Regions from separate parts of the Lysinibacillus sp. FSL M8-0337 genome, predicted to be linked through region 3. Evidence: a T-box and tRNA genes for the amino acid it is inferred to sense, from the RefSeq annotation. Region 3 holds a T-box; the other regions hold tRNA genes.
The links. The T-box of region 3 lies ahead of proS (proline--tRNA ligase). A T-box ahead of a tRNA ligase gene usually reads a tRNA of that ligase, here a tRNA-Pro.

Region 1 (7,789 bases), 2.3 Mb from region 3:
TGCGCGATATGCTAATGCAATACCATCTCCCGTATTCGTGGCATAGTTAGAAGTGCTTGGATAAAGAGCACCTGCACCACCTGTAGCAAGAATGACATGATGGGCAAAGTAACGTTTCAATCCTTCTTCACCCTTTGTTAGGACGCCAATACACGCGCCATTGCTGTTTAACATCAATTCATAAGCCAATTCATTGCAATGAATAGAAATGTTTGGCGGTAGGTGTTTAAGTAAGTAATCAATCAATATTTGACCAGTCCTATCGCCCCCAGCATGTAAAATACGATGATGACTATGAGCTCCTTCTAAGCCAAGTGCTGGTTCACCGGTTTCTTGCCGATCGATGGGCAATCCCTCTAAGAGAAATTGTCTCATAATGGTAGAACCATCCTTTATAAGTGTTTCAACAAATTTTTCCTCATGATGGAATTCACCGGCAGCTAATGTATCAGCAATATGCAAATTTGTATGATCTTCAGGACTAGTAACGGCAGCTATGCCTCCTTGTGCACGATAAGAGCTACTCATTTTAACGGAGGATTTCGTAACAATCTGTACTTGAAAATGCTGTCCAAGTAGTCGTGCTGCTTGAAGTGATGCAATGCCACTACCAATAATGAGTATGTCTGTCTTTACATCCATAGGTCTACCTTCTTTACAGTTGTCTTGACACATATCTTTACATAAAATAAAAAGGAAAACAAGACTTGATGACTGGAAAGGGAGAATTAGATGATTTACATGGATTATGCAGCAACATCCCCAATGTCGAATAAAGCACTTGAGGCTTATTGTGAAGTAGCAAAACGTTATTATGGAAATAGTGCGAGTTTACATGATTTAGGAGGACAAGCAAATTACTTTGTAGAACAGGCGAGAGCTATTGTAGCAAGAACGCTTGGCGTTAAAAGTGATGGGATTATTTTTACTGGAAGCGGAACAGAAGGGAATTTACTCTCGATTTTATCACTGGCTTTAGCTTCAAAAAAAGGCAAGCATATAATTTCATCGCAAGCTGAGCATACGTCTGTCCATGCAGCATTAAATACACTTGAGAAAATGGGTTATTCCGTTACAAAATTACCTTTACAACTGGATGGGTGTATTCAAGTCAATCAGGTACGAGAGGCTATAAGAGAGGATACAGCATTAATAACAATTCAACATGTAAATTCTGAAATAGGCTCTATCCAACCAGTGGAAGAAATTGCTTTAATAGCAAACAGTCAAAATATATTTTTTCATGTAGATTGTGTACAGTCCTTTTGTAAGCTTCCAACTACTTCTTTTTGTGCAAGTGTAGATGCAATTACCATTTCTGCCCATAAAATAGGGGGGCCAAAAGGATGTGGAGCTATATTTATAAATCCTCAAATTCGAGTGCCATCTTTAACACCTGGCGTGACACATGAACGTGGTTTACGTGGGGGAACATTAGATACACCTGCCATTGTAGCGTTTGCGACAGCCATTGAAAACTATCATTTTGAGCGTCAACATTATGAATTGTTGCGCAAATATTTACAAAGCCATTTACCACCAGCTTGTCGATTAATTGAGTGTGTGGAGCAACTACCTAATATATGTGGTTTGATGATGGACAAAGTGGAAGGTCAATACGTGTTACTAAAATTAAACGAAGCCGGGATTTGTATTTCAACTGGTAGTGCTTGTGATATACACAGTGAATCTGGCACAAAAGCAATTATATCAATGGGTTATACAGTGGAGGAAGCACGACAGTTTTTTAGAATATCATTTGGACCAACAACAACATTTGAAGAAATTGATCAATTAACCTTTGTGTTGTCTAATATTGTAAAATTCTAAAATAAAGTAGGATATACGTTAGAACTGTATTGAACAAAGCCTTTAATTTTAACTTATAATTATTACTTCCTGTGGAAATTAAAGGCTTCTCGGTTCTGATAAATTGCTTCTTGACGTTACTAGTATAAGCATGAGCTTTAAGTGATAACTCAAAAGCGGTAACATCTAAAATTTATTGTTGCAAAGAAGTAATAACTACCTCTACGATAGGGATGTAAACTAGCACGACCATTAAAGAAACAGTAGTAGTGTTTGTTAAAAAATATACGTCCTTTTGTCGACAATCTAACTATTTTATTTATTTGTGTAAATAAAATGTTTTCTTTTGGAAAAACAATTGCTATAATGGTTAGTAGAGCGATAAATTCTCTCACATAGCAAAAATATCTTCAAAAAGTAATAATTTCTTTTTTTTATAAAAAAGTGTTGCATTCTCTAGATAAACGTTATACAATAATTCTTGTCTTGAAGGACAGGTAAATAACTTCAAAACGAAATACATAAAAGTTTCGAGATAAAAGCTATTCGCAAAAGTGGTTGAGAGAAGGAAGAAGCGTACTCTAGTATGTAACTGACCGAACACATGAAGCTAATGCAGTAATACTTTGGATTGAAAGTCGAAACATAGTCTAGTGATGATGGCAAAGAGGTCACACCCGTTCCCATACCGAACACGGAAGTTAAGCTCTTTAGCGCCGATGGTAGTTGGGGGCTTCCCCCTGTGAGAGTAGGACGTCGCTAGGCATAATACCCAGGAGGATTAGCTCAGCTGGGAGAGCATCTGCCTTACAAGCAGAGGGTCGGCGGTTCGAGCCCGTCATCCTCCACCATATGCCGGTTTAGCTCAGCAGGTAGAGCAACTGACTTGTAATCAGTAGGTCGTGGGTTCGATTCCTATAGCCGGCACCATTTTTTGAGCCATTAGCTCAGTTGGTAGAGCATCTGACTTTTAATCAGAGGGTCGAAGGTTCGAGTCCTTCATGGCTCACCATTTTTAATTGCCAACAATAAGATGCGGGTGTGGCGGAATTGGCAGACGCACTAGACTTAGGATCTAGCGCCGCAAGGCGTGGGGGTTCGACTCCCTTCACCCGCACCATTTTATTTGAATTTGATAATTGCCAGGATAAATAATCTTATGCACATGCGGAAGTAGTTCAGTGGTAGAACACCACCTTGCCAAGGTGGGGGTCGCGAGTTCGAACCTCGTCTTCCGCTCCAATGTGCCGGGGTGGCGGAACTGGCAGACGCACAGGACTTAAAATCCTGCGGTAGGTGACTACCGTGCCGGTTCGATTCCGGCCCTCGGCACCATTTTATCAAGCGCCCGTAGCTCAATTGGATAGAGCGTCTGACTACGGATCAGAAGGTTGTGGGTTCGACTCCTGCCGGGCGCGCCAATAAATGAACGGGAAGTAGCTCAGCTTGGTAGAGCACTTGGTTTGGGACCAAGGGGTCGCAGGTTCGAATCCTGTCTTCCCGACCATTTTCAAAAACTTGTAACTTATGGGGCCTTAGCTCAGCTGGGAGAGCGCCTGCCTTGCACGCAGGAGGTCAGCGGTTCGATCCCGCTAGGCTCCACCATAATTTATAACCAGTATAAAGATCCTGGCGGCGTAGCTCAGCTGGCTAGAGCGTACGGTTCATACCCGTAAGGTCGGGGGTTCAATCCCCTCTGCCGCCATCTTAAAGGACCTTTAGCTCAGTTGGTTAGAGCAGACGGCTCATAACCGTCCGGTCGCAGGTTCGAGTCCTGCAAGGTCCACCATTTATATAATAGTACGGAGGTATACCCAAGTCTGGCTGAAGGGATCGGTCTTGAAAACCGACAGGCGGGTAACACCGCGCGGGGGTTCGAATCCCTCTACCTCCTCCAGTTTTAATTTTAGAAATGGTGTACAAAAAACTCGAAGTGAATAAACATATTATCGCGGGGTGGAGCAGTGGTAGCTCGTCGGGCTCATAACCCGAAGGTCGTTGGTTCAAATCCAGCCCCCGCAACCAAATGGTCCCGTGGTGTAGCGGTTAACATGCCTGCCTGTCACGCAGGAGATCGCCGGTTCGATCCCGGTCGGGACCGCCATTTTAAAATAGGTTCAGTCAAAGTATATGGGTCAGTAGCTCAGTTGGTAGAGCATTAGATTGAAGCTCTAAGTGTCGGCGGTTCGATTCCGTCCTGACCCACCATATACGCGGGTGTAGTTTAATGGTAAAACCTCAGCCTTCCAAGCTGATGTCGTGGGTTCGATTCCCATCACCCGCTCCAATGGGCCTATAGCTCAGCTGGTTAGAGCGCACGCCTGATAAGCGTGAGGTCGATGGTTCGAGTCCATTTAGGCCCACCATTATTCCGAAGTAGCTCAGTTGGTAGTAGCACCTGACTGTTAATCAGGTTGTCGCAGGTTCGAGTCCTGCCTTCGGAGCCATTTTTTTATTTATGGGGAAGTACTCAAGAGGCTGAAGAGGCGCCCCTGCTAAGGGTGTAGGTCGGGTAACCGGCGCGAGGGTTCAAATCCCTCCTTCTCCGCCATTGGCCCCTTGGTCAAGTGGTTAAGACACCGCCCTTTCACGGCGGTAACACGGGTTCGAATCCCGTAGGGGTCATACTAAAACGCAGTAAATGTGATTTCACATTTACTGCGTTTTTTTTGCTAGATTAAAAATTTGAGAGAGCATCGTTTCCGACTGTCTATTTATAAATCCAATGATGATTCTCTTTACTAGTATTATTAGGTAATATAGGTATAAGCAATTATAGAGGGGGATCATACGAATGAGCGAAAACTTAAGATGGGTGTATAATCGACAATATCATTTACAAGAGAATTTAGAACAAGGTAAAGATATACTACAAAAATTTACAGTAGAACAGGTTAATTGTGTGGAAAGATTCCATCATACATATGAAAATTTTGAAAAAACACCTATACATGATTTAGATGCTTTAGCACTGCATCTTGGGGTTAGTAAGATTTTTGTTAAAGATGAGTCCTATCGCTTTGGCTTAAATGCGTTTAAGGTGTTAGGTGGTATTTATGCGATTGGCAAATATATTGCGAAATTGCTAGATCAAAATATTGATGAATTGTCTTTTGAACAATTAAAACTACCTGAAGTGAAAGAAAAATTAGGCGACTGTACCTTTATTTCAACGACAGATGGCAATCATGGGCGCGGGGTTGCTTGGGCAGCAAGGGAACTTGGCTGTAAGGCGCGAATTTATATGCCTGCTGGTAGTGCGGAAGAGCGCTTGCAAAATATTAAAAATGAAGGCGCATATGCAGAAATCACTTCAATGAATTATGATGAAACGGTAAGGTATACCTCACAGCTTGCAAAGGATAATGGCTGGATAGTGATACAGGATACAATGTGGGAAGGGTACGAAGAGATTCCATTATGGATTATGCAAGGCTATACAACATTGGCAAAAGAGATTGTTGACCATTTGCAAGAAGCACCGACCCATGTATTTTTACAGGCAGGTGTAGGTTCATTTGCAGGAGCTATAGTCGCTTTTTTACAACAATATTATGGACAACAACTAACATTTGTTTTAATTGAACCAGATGCAGCTAATTGCTTTTATGAGAGTTTTAACCGAGGAACTGGACAGTTTGTTACTGTCGGTGGAGAAATGCAAACCATTATGGCTGGCTTAGCATGTGGGGAGCCTAACCCTATCGCTTGGGATATTTTAAAAGCATATACAAAGGTAAGTATTAGTTGTAGTGAGAAGGTAGCTGCAACGGGTATGCGCGTCTTGGGAAATCCACTTGGCGCGGATAATCGTATTGTTGCGGGAGAATCAGGAGCAGCGCCATTTGGATGTTTTTATGAATTAATAACAAATGAGGATTACTATGATTTAAAGGTAGCTTTACAGCTCAATCCAAAGTCAAAGATATTGTTTGTTAGTACAGAGGGAGACACAGACGTAGAAAACTACAGAAATATAGTGTGGCATGGGAAGTATGCTAAATAGGAAAGGTGAGCATCTTGGATATTGAGATGCTTTTTTATATTAATTCTTGCAAATTATTTTTCCATTTTATAAAATATTTTTACTTATATACGGAATATCTCAATATCTAGCTTTTAGTAGGAATTAAAATATATGTGTTTACAAGATGTAGACTTAACTTTGAAATTAACAGAATTTTCATACATTTAATTAGTTAGGAGGTTTAATAGAAATTAGATACTTTTATCCTATTATCTTCTTGTTATTATCAATTTTTCTCATAGGGTGCAGTTCTAAGGAAGCTAGCTTAGATTCTATAGCATTTTCTTCTAAAGAATGTGAACAAAACTGGGGTAATCTAGATATTTTGGAAGGGAAAGTTAAAGAAACTTATAATGCAATAAATAAGAATTCTGAGACTTTAGATGAATTGGGACATGGTACTATGATTGCTCCTATTATTGCAGCTGAAGAAAACTCACATAACATTATTGGTGTTAACCCAGATGCAGAATTATATGACGTACAAGTATTAAATAGTAAAGGGGTGGCCAAATTGAGATGCTGTCTTAAAGAGAATAGGAGATTAATAATATAGAAATCTTTCCAAAAATATTTTGAATATTTAGTAAAAAAGCTCTTGAAAATGTCTTACTTTCATTGTTTTTTATAATATTATTTTATATTCTTTAATTATATTCATAAAATAATATGACTAAAGAGGTGATAAAAGTGAATAAACATATAAAATATCAATGGAGGATAACGAAATATAATCCTGACTTCAGAAATAATGAAGGGCATTACACGAAGAAATTGGAATGGACAAGCCCAGCTCACATTGGGAAGACAATTAATGGTGAAACTTTCACATTAGAAAAATATTTAAAGGTCGAAACAGCATATATTAATACAATCATGAAGTTTTTAGAGGTTAATCATATAAAATCATTAACAATGTTTAACATGACTTATATTGATGTAGATAGTAATTGTGCTCTATATAATCAATTGTATGATGAAAAATTAGACAATTTTCAATTAAAAGATGATCAAGAGGTATCGATTGATCAAATCCCTCTCATTTCTAAAATGGTATTAAGAGGTTTCATATATTGTCATTTCATAACTTTAGATTTTTTTGTGCATTTTGGAGATGACTATTATATGTTTATTGGAACAAATAATTATCAAGAGGAACCATTACAATTTGCTCGGGAAAACAATTTATTTGTAGAAGAAATGGTTTCTCCATTTTATATCAATGAAGAGAGCATCGAAAGAATAATAATGTGGACGCCAATTAATGAAGATACCGTAGTAGGTGAGGAAATACTAACTGACATTTCAATAGAGGAATATAGGGAAATATTGCATCTTTCAAATATTCATCCGGTTATCGGGTTATTTCCAATTACAGCGAGTAACCAACAATTTTTTCAAAAAAAATTAAGACATAAAATAGATACGAATAAGTATCAATATTATCTAAGTGCGGGGGATTAACCTAACTGTACTGAGCTACTCTCAAAAGTTAGCCAAATATTATAAGCAACTTCTAAGATCTGTGCCTGGGTGAAGTGGACACAGATCTTTTATTTTTTCCCTTACGGCAGACGTATATAAATATCCCCTTGACCTTAACGCTGCGGAAAGGTTTACAGTATAAATATGGAGGTGAAAGCAATGGAGTATACCATTTTACAGCTTGCTAAATTGTCAGGGGTAAGTACGAGAACGTTGCGGTATTATGATGAAATTGATTTACTAAAGCCGGCAAGAACAAATGAAGCAGGGTATCGCTTTTATGGGCAACAAGAAGTCGATATTCTTCAGCAAATTTTGTTTTATAAAGCGTTAGATATGAAGCTTGAAACCATTCACAACATTATTCATGCACCTGAATTTCAACATATAGCAGCATTAAAAACACATCGTGATGCTTTATTACAACGAAAAAAACAGCTAGATCAATTATTAAAAACAGTGGAACAA
Region 2 (7,789 bases), 2.3 Mb from region 3:
ACATGAAGCCGGAATCGCTAGTAATCGCGGATCAGCATGCCGCGGTGAATACGTTCCCGGGCCTTGTACACACCGCCCGTCACACCACGAGAGTTTGTAACACCCGAAGTCGGTGAGGTAACCTTTTGGAGCCAGCCGCCGAAGGTGGGATAGATGATTGGGGTGAAGTCGTAACAAGGTAGCCGTATCGGAAGGTGCGGCTGGATCACCTCCTTTCTAAGGATATTTTCGGAATACAAACCTTGGGTTTGTAAGATTACGTTTTGCGTTCAGTTTTGAAGGTTCATCATTACGATGAAATACTTCAAAACTGTGCTCCTGTCGCTACGCTTTCGTCGCAAATTTGCGAAGAAGTAGAAACAGGTAGTGAATTTGTTCTTTGAAAACTGGATAAAACGACATTGAAATTGTAACAAACACATTTATTTTTTAAGTTTTTTATAGGCTTAATAACAAATGAAGGTTTCGAGATACGAGTAAGACAAGGAAGCGATTGAGTGAGAGAAGGAGCGTACCTCTGTACGTGACTGACCGAACGAATGAAGCTGACGCTGGATTACGATGTATATCGGAAGCTGCAGGTTAAGTTATTAAGGGCGCACGGCGAATGCCTTGGCACTAGGAGCCGAAGAAGGACGGCACTAACACCGATATGCTTCGGGGAGCTGTAAGTGAGCTTTGATCCGGAGATTTCCGAATGGGGGAACCCACTACGTTTAATCGCGTAGTATCTTGACGTGAATACATAGCGTCTTGAAGGCAGACCCAGGGAACTGAAACATCTAAGTACCTGGAGGAAGAGAAAGAAAAATCGATTCCCTGAGTAGCGGCGAGCGAAACGGGAAGAGCCCAAACCAAGAGGCTTGCCTCTTGGGGTTGTAGGACACTCTATACGGAGTTACAAAGGAATGAGTTAGATGAAGCGACTTGGAAAGGTCCGCCAGAGCAGGTAAAAGCCCTGTAGTCGAAAGTTTATTCCCTCCAGAGTGGATCCTGAGTACGGCGGAACACGTGAAATTCCGTCGGAATCCGGGAGGACCATCTCCCAAGGCTAAATACTACCTAGTGACCGATAGTGAACCAGTACCGTGAGGGAAAGGTGAAAAGCACCCCGGGAGGGGAGTGAAAGAGATCCTGAAACCGTGTGCCTACAAGTAGTTAGAGCCCGTTAATGGGTGATAGCGTGCCTTTTGTAGAATGAACCGGCGAGTTACGATTACGTGCGAGGTTAAGCTTTAGAAGGCGGAGCCGCAGCGAAAGCGAGTCTGAATAGGGCGAATTAGTACGTGGTCGTAGACCCGAAACCAGGTGATCTACCCATGTCCAGGGTGAAGGTGAGGTAACACTTACTGGAGGCCCGAACCCACGCACGTTGAAAAGTGCGGGGATGAGGTGTGGGTAGCGGAGAAATTCCAATCGAACTTGGAGATAGCTGGTTCTCTCCGAAATAGCTTTAGGGCTAGCCTCGTGATGAGAATACTGGAGGTAGAGCACTGTTTGGACTAGGGGGCCATCCCGGTTTACCGAATTCAGACAAACTCCGAATGCCAGATATTTATACACGGGAGTCAGACTGCGAGTGATAAGATCCGTAGTCAAAAGGGAAACAGCCCAGACCACCAGCTAAGGTCCCAAAGTAATCGTTAAGTGGAAAAGGATGTGGCGTTGCACAGACAACCAGGATGTTGGCTTAGAAGCAGCCATCATTTAAAGAGTGCGTAATAGCTCACTGGTCGAGTGACGCTGCGCCGAAAATGTATCGGGGCTAAACGATTCACCGAAGCTGTGGATTGACATCTACGATGTCAGTGGTAGGAGAGCGTTCTAAGTGCGTTGAAGTCAGACCGGAAGGACTGGTGGAGCGCTTAGAAGTGAGAATGCCGGTATGAGTAGCGAAAGACGGGTGAGAATCCCGTCCACCGTATGACTAAGGTTTCCTGAGGAAGGCTCGTCCGCTCAGGGTTAGTCGGGACCTAAGCCGAGGCCGATAGGCGTAGGCGATGGACAACAGGTTGATATTCCTGTACCACCTCCTCACCGTTTGAGAAATGGGGGGACGCAGTAGGATAGGGTAAGCGCGCCGTTGGTTGTGCGCGTCCAAGCAGTAAGGCGTGTGTGTAGGCAAATCCGCACACTGTAACGTTGAGCTGTGATGGCGAGTCCGTATGGACGAAGTTCCTGATTTCACACTGCCAAGAAAAGCCTCTATCGAGGTGAGAGGTGCCCGTACCGCAAACCGACACAGGTAGTCGAGGAGAGAATCCTAAGGTGTGCGAGAGAACTCTCGTTAAGGAACTCGGCAAAATGACCCCGTAACTTCGGGAGAAGGGGTGCTCTTGAGCGTGCAAGCGCATGAGAGCCGCAGTGAATAGGCCCAGGCGACTGTTTAGCAAAAACACAGGTCTCTGCAAAACCGTAAGGTGACGTATAGGGGCTGACGCCTGCCCGGTGCTGGAAGGTTAAGAGGAGTGGTTAGCGCAAGCGAAGCTGCGAATTGAAGCCCCAGTAAACGGCGGCCGTAACTATAACGGTCCTAAGGTAGCGAAATTCCTTGTCGGGTAAGTTCCGACCCGCACGAAAGGCGTAACGATCTGGGCACTGTCTCAACGAGAGACTCGGTGAAATTATAGTACCTGTGAAGATGCAGGTTACCCGCGACAGGACGGAAAGACCCCGTGGAGCTTTACTGTAGCCTGATATTGAATTTTGGTACAACTTGTACAGGATAGGTAGGAGCCAGAGATCTCGGAGCGCCAGCTTCGAAGGAGGCGTCGGTGGGATACTACCCTGGTTGTATTGAAATTCTAACCCATGCCCCTTAGCGGGGCAGGAGACAGTGTCAGGCGGACAGTTTGACTGGGGCGGTCGCCTCCTAAAAGGTAACGGAGGCGCCCAAAGGTTCCCTCAGAATGGTTGGAAATCATTCGTAGAGTGTAAAGGCACAAGGGAGCTTGACTGCGAGACCTACAAGTCGAGCAGGGTCGAAAGACGGGCTTAGTGATCCGGTGGTTCCGCATGGAAGGGCCATCGCTCAACGGATAAAAGCTACCCCGGGGATAACAGGCTTATCTCCCCCAAGAGTCCACATCGACGGGGAGGTTTGGCACCTCGATGTCGGCTCATCGCATCCTGGGGCTGTAGTCGGTCCCAAGGGTTGGGCTGTTCGCCCATTAAAGCGGTACGCGAGCTGGGTTCAGAACGTCGTGAGACAGTTCGGTCCCTATCCGTCGTGGGCGTAGGAAATTTGAGAGGAGCTGTCCTTAGTACGAGAGGACCGGGATGGACACACCGCTGGTGTACCAGTTGTCTTGCCAAAGGCATCGCTGGGTAGCTATGTGTGGACGGGATAAGTGCTGAAAGCATCTAAGCATGAAGCCCCCCTCAAGATGAGATTTCCCATTACGCAAGTAAGTAAGATCCCTCAAAGACGATGAGGTAGATAGGTTCGAGGTGGAAGTGTGGTGACACATGGAGCTGACGAATACTAATCGATCGAGGACTTAACCAAAAAGTTTGAAACATTCAATGAACCGTTTATCCAGTTTTGAAAGAACAATCTTTCTAAAAAGAGAGCTTCAAGACACAGTAATACGCCGTGTATTGGAGGTCGAATATAGTCTAGTGATGATGGCAAAGAGGTCACACCCGTTCCCATACCGAACACGGAAGTTAAGCTCTTTAGCGCCGATGGTAGTTGGGGGCTTCCCCCTGTGAGAGTAGGACGTCGCTAGGCATAATACCCAGGAGGATTAGCTCAGCTGGGAGAGCATCTGCCTTACAAGCAGAGGGTCGGCGGTTCGAGCCCGTCATCCTCCACCATATGCCGGTTTAGCTCAGCAGGTAGAGCAACTGACTTGTAATCAGTAGGTCGTGGGTTCGATTCCTATAGCCGGCACCATTTTTTGAGCCATTAGCTCAGTTGGTAGAGCATCTGACTTTTAATCAGAGGGTCGAAGGTTCGAGTCCTTCATGGCTCACCATTTTTAATTGCCAACAATAAGATGCGGGTGTGGCGGAATTGGCAGACGCACTAGACTTAGGATCTAGCGCCGCAAGGCGTGGGGGTTCGACTCCCTTCACCCGCACCATTTTATTTGAATTTGATAATTGCCAGGATAAATAATCTTATGCACATGCGGAAGTAGTTCAGTGGTAGAACACCACCTTGCCAAGGTGGGGGTCGCGAGTTCGAACCTCGTCTTCCGCTCCAATGTGCCGGGGTGGCGGAACTGGCAGACGCACAGGACTTAAAATCCTGCGGTAGGTGACTACCGTGCCGGTTCGATTCCGGCCCTCGGCACCATTTTATCAAGCGCCCGTAGCTCAATTGGATAGAGCGTCTGACTACGGATCAGAAGGTTGTGGGTTCGACTCCTGCCGGGCGCGCCAATAAATGAACGGGAAGTAGCTCAGCTTGGTAGAGCACTTGGTTTGGGACCAAGGGGTCGCAGGTTCGAATCCTGTCTTCCCGACCATTTTCAAAAACTTGTAACTTATGGGGCCTTAGCTCAGCTGGGAGAGCGCCTGCCTTGCACGCAGGAGGTCAGCGGTTCGATCCCGCTAGGCTCCACCATAATTTATAACCAGTATAAAGATCCTGGCGGCGTAGCTCAGCTGGCTAGAGCGTACGGTTCATACCCGTAAGGTCGGGGGTTCGATCCCCTCTGCCGCCATCTTAAAGGACCTTTAGCTCAGTTGGTTAGAGCAGACGGCTCATAACCGTCCGGTCGCAGGTTCGAGTCCTGCAAGGTCCACCATTTATATAATAGTACGGAGGTATACCCAAGTCTGGCTGAAGGGATCGGTCTTGAAAACCGACAGGCGGGTAACACCGCGCGGGGGTTCGAATCCCTCTACCTCCTCCAGTTTTAATTTTAGAAATGGTGTACAAAAAACTCGAAGTGAATAAACATATTATCGCGGGGTGGAGCAGTGGTAGCTCGTCGGGCTCATAACCCGAAGGTCGTTGGTTCAAATCCAGCCCCCGCAACCAAATGGTCCCGTGGTGTAGCGGTTAACATGCCTGCCTGTCACGCAGGAGATCGCCGGTTCGATCCCGGTCGGGACCGCCATTTTAAAATAGGTTCAGTCAAAGTATATGGGTCAGTAGCTCAGTTGGTAGAGCATTAGATTGAAGCTCTAAGTGTCGGCGGTTCGATTCCGTCCTGACCCACCATATACGCGGGTGTAGTTTAATGGTAAAACCTCAGCCTTCCAAGCTGATGTCGTGAGTTCGATTCTCATCACCCGCTCCAATGGGCCTATAGCTCAGCTGGTTAGAGCGCACGCCTGATAAGCGTGAGGTCGATGGTTCGAGTCCATTTAGGCCCACCATTATTCCGAAGTAGCTCAGTTGGTAGTAGCACCTGACTGTTAATCAGGTTGTCGCAGGTTCGAGTCCTGCCTTCGGAGCCATTTTTTTATTTATGGGGAAGTACTCAAGAGGCTGAAGAGGCGCCCCTGCTAAGGGTGTAGGTCGGGTAACCGGCGCGAGGGTTCAAATCCCTCCTTCTCCGCCATTGGCCCCTTGGTCAAGCGGTTAAGACACCGCCCTTTCACGGCGGTAACACGGGTTCGAATCCCGTAGGGGTCATACTAAAACACAGTCGATATGAGCAATCATAGCGACTGTGTTTTTTTTGTCTAGATCATTTTAAAAATCGTCTACCATTAAATCGGTAGACGATTTTTTGCTTAACTACGTGATAGCATTCTTTCAAGAGAGCTACGAGCTTCTTCAGCCGTTGACGCATCCACTTGAATGCGATTATGTGGCTTGCCTTGCTCAATACTTTCAAGTGACCAAAGTAAATGTGGAAGGTCGATTCGATTCATTGTAAGACAAGGGCAGAAGTTTTCGTTTAAAGAGATTATATGTTTATCAGGATGTTGTTGAATAATGCGGTTTACTAGATTCATTTCTGTTCCGATTGCCCACGCCGAGCCGCTTGGGGCGTTATTAATCGTATAGAGAATATATTTTGTAGAGCCTGCATCATCTGCAGCAGCTACCACTTCACGGCTACATTCAGGATGAACAATAATGCGCATATTTGGATATGTTTGACGAACCTTAGCAGTATGTTGTACTGTAAAACCTTCATGCACCGAACAGTGTCCTTTCCACAATATGACTTTGATTTTTTCTGGTGATTGGTCTGTTTCAAGTGTATTTGTATGAGGATTCCAAACCGCCATACTTTCTAGTGGAACACCTAAGTCAAAAGCAGTGTTTCTACCCAAATGCTGATCTGGTAAAAATAAAATACGCTGCTTTTGTGAAAAAGCCCATTTTACCATTTCTTTAGCATTAGAGGAGGTTACGCAAGCTCCACCGTGACGACCAGTAAATGCTTTAATGGCTGCAGTCGAATTTACATATGTTAACGGCAATATTGTATTGCCAAAAAGTTGTTGTAAAATAGGCCAAGCTTGCTCTGTTTGATAAATATCCGCCATATCTGCCATAGAACAACCTGCACGCATATCAGGTAAATAAACATGCTGTCTTTCAGTAGTGAGCATATCAGCCGTCTCGGCCATAAAATGTACTCCACAAAAAACGATATGTTCTGCTTCTGTATTAGCAGCAGAAATTTGAGCAAGCTGTAAGGAATCTCCTGTGGCATCAGCAAATTGAATCACTTCATCTTTTTGATAGTGATGTCCAGGAATAAAAAGCTTCTTACCTAGTTTCTTTTTAATAGCTAAAATTCGAGACTCCATTTCGGTCGTTGATAATGTGCGGTAATGCTCAGGAAGTAATGAAGTTTGTTGTAGTAGACTAGTGATGGACAAGTGTATGCTCTCCTTTCATTTGTACAAGTGCACTTATATCAAAGGCTTTTACTGAATGAGTTAGTGCACCTAGTGAAATCCATTGAATACCTGACTTTGCATAAGCATGTAAATTTTCTATTGTAATACCACCAGAAGCTTCAGTAGCAATATGTGATGGAACGGATTGAATCCAAGCTGCTATTTCTTCAGGCGTACAATTATCGAACATAATAATATCTGCACCTGCTGCAATGGCCTCATCTAATTGAGTTTTCGTTTCAATCTCTACCTCGATTTTTACCGTATGCCCAATTTTTTTACGAGCGGTTTGTACAGCTTCTGTAATACTACCAGCAAAAGCAATATGATTATCCTTGAGCATAATCGCATCGTATAAGCCACTTCGATGATTATAAGCACCACCTATACGTACAGCATATTTATCAAGCATTCTTAAGCCTGGAATCGTTTTACGCGTATCGCAAATTTTTGCAGTAGTTCCTGCAGTTTCCTGAACTGCTCTATTGGCTGCCGTGGCGATAGCAGACATGCGCTGAATAAGATTTAAAATCACCCGTTCTCCTATTAATAATTTCTGTAGTGGTCCTTTAATAACTGCAAGAATATCACCATAGTTCACGGCATCACCATCATTTTTATGCATTGTGATCTGCATGGAAGGATCGAGTAACCGAAAACCATGTTCGATAATAGGTGTTCCACAAAAAATACCACTATCTTTTGCATAAAAGGAAAAGGAACCTGTTTGCTCAACTGAAAAGATAAGTTCGCTTGATAAATCCCCATCTCCTATGTCCTCATTAAAAAATTGCTTGAGCATTTCCTCGAGCTTGATGATATTCATACAATGAATTCCTCACTTTCATTTGTCCTTGTTGAAAAATAATCCAGCGCCGTGCCCAGTCTGTATCACTGTTAGGCGTATCGTTGCGAATATGAGCGCCACGAGTTTCTGTTCGTGTAAGAGCTGCATGCACCATCAGCGAAG
Region 3 (7,789 bases):
ACAAATAGGGACCACTAATAAAAACAACGCCGTCACATCTGCAGGTAGAAATGGATGCACATTAAAAATTGTTGGAATGCCATAACATAATGCAAACGGTCCAATTCCTAAAAAAAAGATGCAGAATAATGGCTTGGCATAGTATTTAGCATTGCTTTTAGCTGCGACAATAATATTAATTGCTAGTAAGCAGGATAAAATTAAATAGACTGATAGTTCAAATATAATTTGTACTTTCAGAAGATCTTCCATGAAAATCCGCACTATATTTATCACTACAATCATTATACCGATAACATAAAAAGCATTACGCAACTTTTTTTGAAAGGCATCACTCATTGTTCTTAAAAAATAATTACAGTAGAAAATACAATTCACAATGCTAAGGAAGATCGCTAATGAATTAATAACAATACTAATGAAATCTCCTCGTCCTGCAGCACCTGCACTTATATACGCTAATGCCGTAAACTGTAAATGAAAAATCAAATACTGTTTGTTCTTAGTAAGTATTTGTTTAAATAAAAAAAGACAAAAAGCAGTTGTGATTAAGGTATATAATAACGGCATTATTAATTGCTTTATTAATTGTGCATTTATATTCTTATTCGAGACGATTAACTTTTCCACTTTTCCTTCATGCCATATTGTTATGCTATGCGCTTGTGTAATTAGAAAAGGGGATGAAGTATTGACTGACAGCTTCATCCCATCTAATTCTAAAACTTTCGTATAGGGCTCTAAATTTTGAGATGCTGCCCAACTTTCCTCTTCAATCTGTTGAATATACCAACTTTGATCTTGTGATTGAGCCAGGGTAATTCCAATAATAGGCCCATTAACGATAACTGATAAACAATACAACTGTATGAAAAAAGTGAGAAAAAGCGAAATTAAGATTTTAGCTTTTCCTTGTTCCATCTGTTTACGGACGCCAATACATTAAATATGAATCCTTTAATGTTTTCTTTTCACCATGTTCAAAGGATTCTAAAATTAAATTTTGCTCTAGTTCATTTACATTTAAAAGTGAAACTCTTTTTTCTTTTAAAAGATCTAAAATATTGCGATTTTTATTAATATATTGAACGATTTCTAACATGTCCTTCACCTCTTAAATATATTTTTGGAATAGCGATACATCTTGAGTTGGATAAATTTCTTTTAGTAATTCAAGTGCTAGATTTCGATATTTAGACTGTAATAGATGCATGTATATAGATAACCCTGAAGCTTCAATTTGCTGTGGCGAAATGCACATATTCTTTGTTGAATCGACCTGCTGACTATAATACAAGCGTAATTCATCAAATGCTGAATCTTCATATTGTAATAGATACAATATTGGCAATGTTCTTTTTTTGTTTTGTAAATCTTTTTGTAAGTTTAATAAGTCGCCATAATCATTATTTAACTGTGCAACCATTGCAATATAGTACGCACTCATTTCAAGCTTTTCGGAATACTTTCCAGTTGCTAATACTTCTCCGAGCAATGAAGAAAGTGCTATTAACGAACCGGATTTCTTCTTAACAACAGCTACATACATTTCTTCAGATGTAATCTGATTGATTAGGTCATGATGCTGACCATCAACTGCTTGAAGTAAGTAATGGCAAAATAAACGAGTAACCTCACTTTTATAAGGTATTTCTACCTTTTGTAGCTCCAACATAACGATACTAACGAAAGCTGTCGAAGCATTAAGCAATAAATTCCCCTCTATTCCCCATTTTGATTCATCACCGTCTTCGATATCATCAACAATATCTGTAAAAAGAATCCAGAGTTCCAAAAGATTAAAAACTTCCTGGATAGATTTCGTTAATATACCGCCATTCAATTGAAAATGCAATTTACTTAAATCACTAAAATCACCACCTTCATGTTGATCTAACAAGGAGGTTAAACAACGGCTAAACTCATCCGATAGTTGATAATTACTGATAATTCGCCTTAATGATTGTTTTATTTCTTCCATCATTCACCTTACCAATTATTTATTTTAATTGCGATTTGGCTTTGAGCTACTTCTAACAATCAAAATGAATAGTTAACAATGCAGATATCCTTGGTGTTTGACTTCGGGTATTTCAAGTAAATATACTTCCACCTTAAAATAACAAAGGAGTTGTGCTTCCTAGAATGAACAACAGGCAGCGCACATATTGCTAAGAATTCATTACATTTAACATACTTAATTTTGACTGTTATGTATCACCACTTTCAAACGGCATCAGAGGCATAAATAATAAAGGTGATTTCGCTCTTTTGTATGAATGGAAAAGCCCATCTATTTACAATTATTTTAGAGCTAATCATTAAATTTGTCATCTATGACTCATGACAGTTATCCTTTTTTCCAATCATTAACTATTATACCTAAAATACTAAAAATGTAAATATATTCATAAATATTAATACCTATTAACAATATAATGCATTAATTTACATAATTACGCAACTATAGTTTCATAAATTTTATTAGTACAAATATAGCAAGAAAGAATTTAAGTAACTCACTATAAATGCTGTATTTCATAAAGGATACGCTCTATTGACAGGTAAAAATAAATTAAAAGGAATGTAACACAGTGTAAAGAAGAGCTTTTTTCAATAGGTGACTGCATTATTGTTTCCATATGAGGGACAACCTCAAAATCAGCTATATACATCAAGACGAGAAAAGCAATATTGCTGTATTTTTCCATTTTTTTGGAGAAGGGGCTATTCTGGAGACTACAAATACAAGCATTAAAATGTTAGTAGAAGATACATTTCAAAGAGAGGAAATCATAACGAAATACTCTAAATCTAAGCACAATTCAGTTAGAAGAGGCTGGGACCAAGAGAAAAAGTGTTAGATTGATGGCAGTCAATCTAACACTTTTTTGCTACGCCGTTATTGTCCGCTTCGGCGGTGCTTTCCGCTCAGCACAGTAAGCCGTAACCCTCGCTAACGCGCGGAATGCCCGCGTCTTACGCTGTGTGCGTTCTGAGCAGGAGTCACCGCCTTCGCTACCAACAACTAGTGCACCCTTCTATTTTTTTATTGCTAAAGCAAGAATAGCAAGTTCTCCATATAGCAAAAATTTATGAACACCTTTCCTCTGTTCCTTAAATTTTTTTAGTTATGTCCCAGCCTCTTTGTCAATACTCTGAGCATGTTAACATGCTTTCTACCATACAAAGTTAGATTTAGTAAGCGCGGGCGAACCAAACTGTATGTTGTGCTTCTTTCCCACAATGAATGCAAGTATGCTTTGTAACGGGTGGGTTAAATGGTATATTACGAGTTGTAAATTTTGTTTCTTCTTTTACCTTTTCTTCACACACATCATCTCCACACCAACCCGCTAAAATCCAACCTGGGATTGTTTCATTTTGTTCTGATTGAGCTAAATGCTGTTTTAACTGTTCCATTGAATCGATATGGGTATGAGAGTTGTTTGAACGGAAAGCTTTTGCTTTTTCAAATAGGCGCGTTTGCATCGTTTCAAGTTCTGTTTCTATGCTTTCTACAATTGTTTCTAAAGAAACAGATACTTTTTCTTCTTCATCTCGGGCTTTCATTAAGCCTTGCTGATTTTCTAAATCACGTGGTCCCAATTCAATACGCACAGGTACACCTTTTAGCTCCCATTCATTAAACTTATAACCAGGTGATTGGTCTGAATCATCAAGACGCACACGGATGCCCTTTGCTTTTAACGCAGTAAAAATTTCATCTAATTTCTCGATAATCTTAGGGTTCTTTTTCCAAGGACCAACTGGGATTAACACAACTTGCGTTGGAGCGATTCTTGGCGGTAAAACAAGACCTTGTTCATCACCATGCACCATAATAACAGAACCGATTAAACGGGTAGACGTACCCCATGATGTTGTATGCACATGGACATGTTTATTTTCTTTATTTAAATATTTGATATCAAAAGCTTCGGCAAATTTCGTACCTAAATAATGAGATGTCCCTGCTTGTACGGCCTTGCCATCCTTCATCATCGCTTCAATTGAAAATGTATCAACTGCTCCAGCAAAACGTTCTGACGGTGTTTTTTGTCCATCATAGACTGGAATTGCTAATAATCCTTCGACAACTTCTTTATAAATAGCTAACATTTGCATTGTTTCTTTCCGTGCATCTTCTTCATCAACATGCGCCGTATGGCCTTCTTGCCATAAAAATTCCGAAGTACGGATAAACGGCAGCGTTTTCTTTTCCCAACGGAATACATTGGCCCATTGATTGATTAAAACAGGAAGGTCTCGATAACTTTTAATCCAGTTTGAATACAAATGCCCAATCATTGTTTCCGAAGTTGGGCGCAGCGCTAAACGCTCTTCTAATTGTTCACCTGCCGCTTCGGTCACCCAAGGAAGCTCTGGCGAAAATCCTTCAATATGATCCTTTTCCTTTTGGAAAAAAGATTCTGGAATAAGCATCGGGAAGTAGGCATTGCGGTGACCTGTTTCCTTAAAACGCTTATCCATCTCCGCTTGAATATGTTCCCACAGTTCATAGCCGTCTGGTTTAAAGGCAATACAACCACGAACCGGCGTATAATCCATTAAATCCGCCTTTTGTATCGTTTCCACATACCATTTTGAAAAATCATTTGTTTTTTGAGACATCTTTTTTCCTCCTATTTTGAAAAAATCTATTTCACTTCGACAAAATAGCATCTAGACTTTATTCGAGCCTGCTCAAACAGCTCCTTTTAAAATCTATGTTACCCAGCGAAGCATTTAACTTAATTCGGTCAAGGCATGCATCCATATCTTTCGGCTTCATCCCTTAGCTAGGCCCAAATCAAGTTCATAAAAAAAGCATAAAGCATCCTAATAAAGGACGTCTTTACGCTAGTTGACGTGGTACCACCTTAGTTCGGCATAATTAATAATATGCCCTCTAAACGTTTGTAACGAAACTACTCGGTTAGTTGTTAACTGACATCTCCGTGGTAGGGTTCAATAAGAAGGGGTGCTATAGCTCTCAGCCTAGGCTATATTTTCTGTTTCACATTTCTTATTTACTTAGTCACATCATCGATTGTATATGTATACATTAATATACCAATTTGCTAAATGTAATTCAATCATTACGATAGGTCATTGAATGATAAAATATAGTTTGCATACTATTACGCTAGCTCTTGTATCAGCTTACCCAAATTCCCCTATTTTTAATAAATGCTTTACTATACCAGCATAAAAACATTTTGATGTTTTCATTAAATCAAGTAGAATGAGTTTGAAACAGTTATGTGAAAGGTGATTAGATGCAACGTCAACTAACAGAAAAATTATGGCGTGAAGAAAAATATCGCGTTATGTTTCATAGCCAAAAGCATTACAATCAACTCCGTCTGGCCATGCGCGACATGATGAGCCATGAACAAATTAAACAATTAATCGAAGTTGCATTACAACAAACGCCAACTGAAGGCAGCATGCGCAATGCTTGTCAGCATATGTGGGGATATTTCCGTAAAGTAGCCTCAATAGAAGAAAAACGAACATACGAGCAACTGCTTCTTACTTGTCAAATACCAGCGCTTCTTTGTTTTTTACAACAATTAGCCATTCAATATAACGTTACTTATTTACGTGAAAGTACTATTTTACAAATACAGTAGCAGTAGTTATTGCCTAAATGCAAGCCTACGAACAAGTGGCTCGCCCTTTAATATTAAGCTCTTAGGAGAATCTATATGAACACCAATAAGGACAACGATGACATTATCTTTCTTACTAATCTAACCGAACGTATAATGCATCCATTTTATAATAAACAAATCGTCTTTACAGGGGCTCTTTCTACGATGACACGCGCAGAAGCTGCAAAAAAAGCACGAGCTTGTGGCGGTTTAATGCAAGGGGCTGTCACTAAGGACACCGCTTTTGTTATTCTCGGTCATAACCGACGAGGCAAAAGCACGAAACATTTAAAAGCAGAGCAACTCATCCAACTTGGATACGACATTCAAATTATTGCTGAAGATGATTTTATTTGGCTTATTTCCATGCAAAAAGAGTATATACCTTCTTCAATCCTAGAAATATCAAAAAATGCACTCCAAAAATAAAAAACTGAAAGAGGACACCTTGTGCCTCCCTTTCAGTTATTCTTTGATAGAAAAATATTGGCGCACCCTACTAACAATCATATAATCCTTTCTTTTAATAACATAAATGCTTCTGCAGCCTCAAAGCCACTTGCAGCACCACGAACATAAGCAAGTGATGAAACAGCTTTTTCACTTCTTGGAAATGGAAAGTTACTAATTTCTGATTCATAAATATTCATAATTTCAATCTTACGCTGTAAATAGTCTTTAATATCAACATAAACATTAGGTCTAAAATTGTTTGCATCAGGATTTATTGTAAAATCCGTTTCAGATAAAGTTTCATAAGCTAATACTTTTTCTACAGATGAGTATCTAAACCATTTAGTACAAGCCATAGTTGCATCAAACACAAATTTATGATCAGAATGAATGTCACTTGGATAGGGTACGTATATTATGTTTGGTTGAATTTTATGAAAAACACTACTAATTGCTCCAATTAAATTACTTTCTGGGACTTGGTCTAACATAGCCGCTTCAAATCCCAACTCAAAGGTTTCATTGAAGTTATATTGCTTTGCCACCTTTGCAATTTCCTTAGCTCTTTTCAATTTAGCTTCTTCTTTAAAAAAGCTACCCATAGTAGTAATAATTAGCCAAAAAATTTTATCACCATGCTCTACATGTTTTAAAATAGTACCCCCACACCCTAGCGTTTCATCATCTGGGTGAGGTGTTACAATCACGACATTTTTACTCATTCATCTAAGTCCTCCAATGGGTCTGTTATTTTATATATAAAATCACTGTAATTTAAATTTTGTAAAAATTTTAATGCTCTTTGTGTGGATTGACCGTCCCCGTAAATAGATTTTACATTTTGTAATTTTTCTATATAATCCACATTTGATAGTCTATGAATTGCATTTTTTATCGATTGTTTAGAACTATCAACAAATAGAACGTTTTCAGTAGAATATCTTCCGACTTGCCGATTACCTACATTAATTACTGGCTTTTTTATCATAGGTGCTTCATAAATCCCCATACTTGAATTCCCAATTAAAAAAGAACTATTTCTAAAAAGATTTACAAATATATCTCTTGGAAGGTTTTTATACATAAAAAAATTAGTATCAGAAGAATATTTTTTTAATGTATTGATAATCTCTACTTGACCACTATCCGAATTTGGATATCCTACAAATGTAAAAATATTTTTTTCTTTTAAAACATCCAATATATTACTCAAATGTTCTCCAGAGTCCCGCTCATGTTGTGCTTCAGGATGAAAAATCAACAATGCATAATCTTCAATATCCATTGAAATACCTATCTTATTAAACACTTCTTCTTTAGTTAAAATGGGTGTATCTTTAAATTTGTCTAATGAAGGGCTACCAATGTTAAAAATTCTTGATTTTTCTTCGCCCATTGCAAGCAATCTTTTTTCTGAAACTTCATTAGATACAAAATGAATATTAGCTAATTTGGAAGTAGCGTGGCGGATAGGGTTATCTACATGACCGTCCGTACTATGATCGCCTCCAAAAAAATGCGCGACAGGTATATTTAAATAGGTCCCAATCGTTGCTCCAGTTAGGACTTCCTCTCTATCACCAACTACAATTATTAAATCTGGATTATAATCTACTATTGAATGGATGGCTCCTTGCATTAGAATAGATAAAGACTTGACCCTACCAGCAAGACTA

Region 1: it encodes a tRNA-Pro, which carries the amino acid that the T-box ahead of proS (proline--tRNA ligase) is inferred to sense. The anticodon was not compared.
Region 2: it encodes a tRNA-Pro, which carries the amino acid that the T-box ahead of proS (proline--tRNA ligase) is inferred to sense. The anticodon was not compared.

What each region holds. Positions count from the first base shown of each region.
Region 1 covers NZ_CP151996.1:3,491,905-3,499,693, reverse strand. The annotation lists gene nadB (L-aspartate oxidase) at 1-642, opposite strand, end outside; gene MKY08_RS16955 (cysteine desulfurase family protein) at 742-1,830, shown strand; rRNA gene rrf (5S ribosomal RNA) at 2,459-2,574, shown strand; tRNA gene MKY08_RS16945 (tRNA-Val) at 2,585-2,660, shown strand; tRNA gene MKY08_RS16940 (tRNA-Thr) at 2,664-2,739, shown strand; tRNA gene MKY08_RS16935 (tRNA-Lys) at 2,746-2,821, shown strand; tRNA gene MKY08_RS16930 (tRNA-Leu) at 2,845-2,929, shown strand; tRNA gene MKY08_RS16925 (tRNA-Gly) at 2,977-3,051, shown strand; tRNA gene MKY08_RS16920 (tRNA-Leu) at 3,056-3,144, shown strand; tRNA gene MKY08_RS16915 (tRNA-Arg) at 3,154-3,230, shown strand; tRNA gene MKY08_RS16910 (tRNA-Pro) at 3,240-3,316, shown strand; tRNA gene MKY08_RS16905 (tRNA-Ala) at 3,339-3,414, shown strand; tRNA gene MKY08_RS16900 (tRNA-Met) at 3,441-3,514, shown strand; tRNA gene MKY08_RS16895 (tRNA-Ile) at 3,522-3,598, shown strand; tRNA gene MKY08_RS16890 (tRNA-Ser) at 3,614-3,706, shown strand; tRNA gene MKY08_RS16885 (tRNA-Met) at 3,760-3,834, shown strand; tRNA gene MKY08_RS16880 (tRNA-Asp) at 3,838-3,913, shown strand; tRNA gene MKY08_RS16875 (tRNA-Phe) at 3,942-4,017, shown strand; tRNA gene MKY08_RS16870 (tRNA-Gly) at 4,023-4,096, shown strand; tRNA gene MKY08_RS16865 (tRNA-Ile) at 4,099-4,175, shown strand; tRNA gene MKY08_RS16860 (tRNA-Asn) at 4,180-4,256, shown strand; tRNA gene MKY08_RS16855 (tRNA-Ser) at 4,270-4,360, shown strand; tRNA gene MKY08_RS16850 (tRNA-Glu) at 4,363-4,434, shown strand; gene dpaL (diaminopropionate ammonia-lyase) at 4,604-5,815, shown strand; gene MKY08_RS16840 (S8 family serine peptidase) at 6,162-6,392, shown strand; gene MKY08_RS16835 (hypothetical protein) at 6,527-7,300, shown strand; gene MKY08_RS16830 (MerR family transcriptional regulator) at 7,481-7,789, shown strand, end outside.
Region 2 covers NZ_CP151996.1:3,500,451-3,508,239, reverse strand. The annotation lists rRNA gene MKY08_RS17085 (16S ribosomal RNA) at 1-216, shown strand, start outside; rRNA gene MKY08_RS17080 (23S ribosomal RNA) at 581-3,508, shown strand; rRNA gene rrf (5S ribosomal RNA) at 3,618-3,733, shown strand; tRNA gene MKY08_RS17070 (tRNA-Val) at 3,744-3,819, shown strand; tRNA gene MKY08_RS17065 (tRNA-Thr) at 3,823-3,898, shown strand; tRNA gene MKY08_RS17060 (tRNA-Lys) at 3,905-3,980, shown strand; tRNA gene MKY08_RS17055 (tRNA-Leu) at 4,004-4,088, shown strand; tRNA gene MKY08_RS17050 (tRNA-Gly) at 4,136-4,210, shown strand; tRNA gene MKY08_RS17045 (tRNA-Leu) at 4,215-4,303, shown strand; tRNA gene MKY08_RS17040 (tRNA-Arg) at 4,313-4,389, shown strand; tRNA gene MKY08_RS17035 (tRNA-Pro) at 4,399-4,475, shown strand; tRNA gene MKY08_RS17030 (tRNA-Ala) at 4,498-4,573, shown strand; tRNA gene MKY08_RS17025 (tRNA-Met) at 4,600-4,673, shown strand; tRNA gene MKY08_RS17020 (tRNA-Ile) at 4,681-4,757, shown strand; tRNA gene MKY08_RS17015 (tRNA-Ser) at 4,773-4,865, shown strand; tRNA gene MKY08_RS17010 (tRNA-Met) at 4,919-4,993, shown strand; tRNA gene MKY08_RS17005 (tRNA-Asp) at 4,997-5,072, shown strand; tRNA gene MKY08_RS17000 (tRNA-Phe) at 5,101-5,176, shown strand; tRNA gene MKY08_RS16995 (tRNA-Gly) at 5,182-5,255, shown strand; tRNA gene MKY08_RS16990 (tRNA-Ile) at 5,258-5,334, shown strand; tRNA gene MKY08_RS16985 (tRNA-Asn) at 5,339-5,415, shown strand; tRNA gene MKY08_RS16980 (tRNA-Ser) at 5,429-5,519, shown strand; tRNA gene MKY08_RS16975 (tRNA-Glu) at 5,522-5,593, shown strand; gene nadA (quinolinate synthase NadA) at 5,695-6,798, opposite strand; gene nadC (carboxylating nicotinate-nucleotide diphosphorylase) at 6,785-7,645, opposite strand; gene nadB (L-aspartate oxidase) at 7,602-7,789, opposite strand, start outside.
Region 3 covers NZ_CP151996.1:1,203,491-1,211,279, reverse strand. The annotation lists gene MKY08_RS05540 (ATP-binding protein) at 1-921, opposite strand, end outside; gene comX (competence pheromone ComX) at 926-1,102, opposite strand; gene MKY08_RS05530 (class 1 isoprenoid biosynthesis enzyme) at 1,115-1,984, opposite strand; gene proS (proline--tRNA ligase) at 3,199-4,635, opposite strand; T-box leader at 4,846-5,059, opposite strand; gene MKY08_RS05520 (YbgA family protein) at 5,283-5,639, shown strand; gene MKY08_RS05515 (BRCT domain-containing protein) at 5,715-6,089, shown strand; gene MKY08_RS05510 (PIG-L deacetylase family protein) at 6,167-6,835, opposite strand; gene neuC (UDP-N-acetylglucosamine 2-epimerase) at 6,832-7,789, opposite strand, start outside.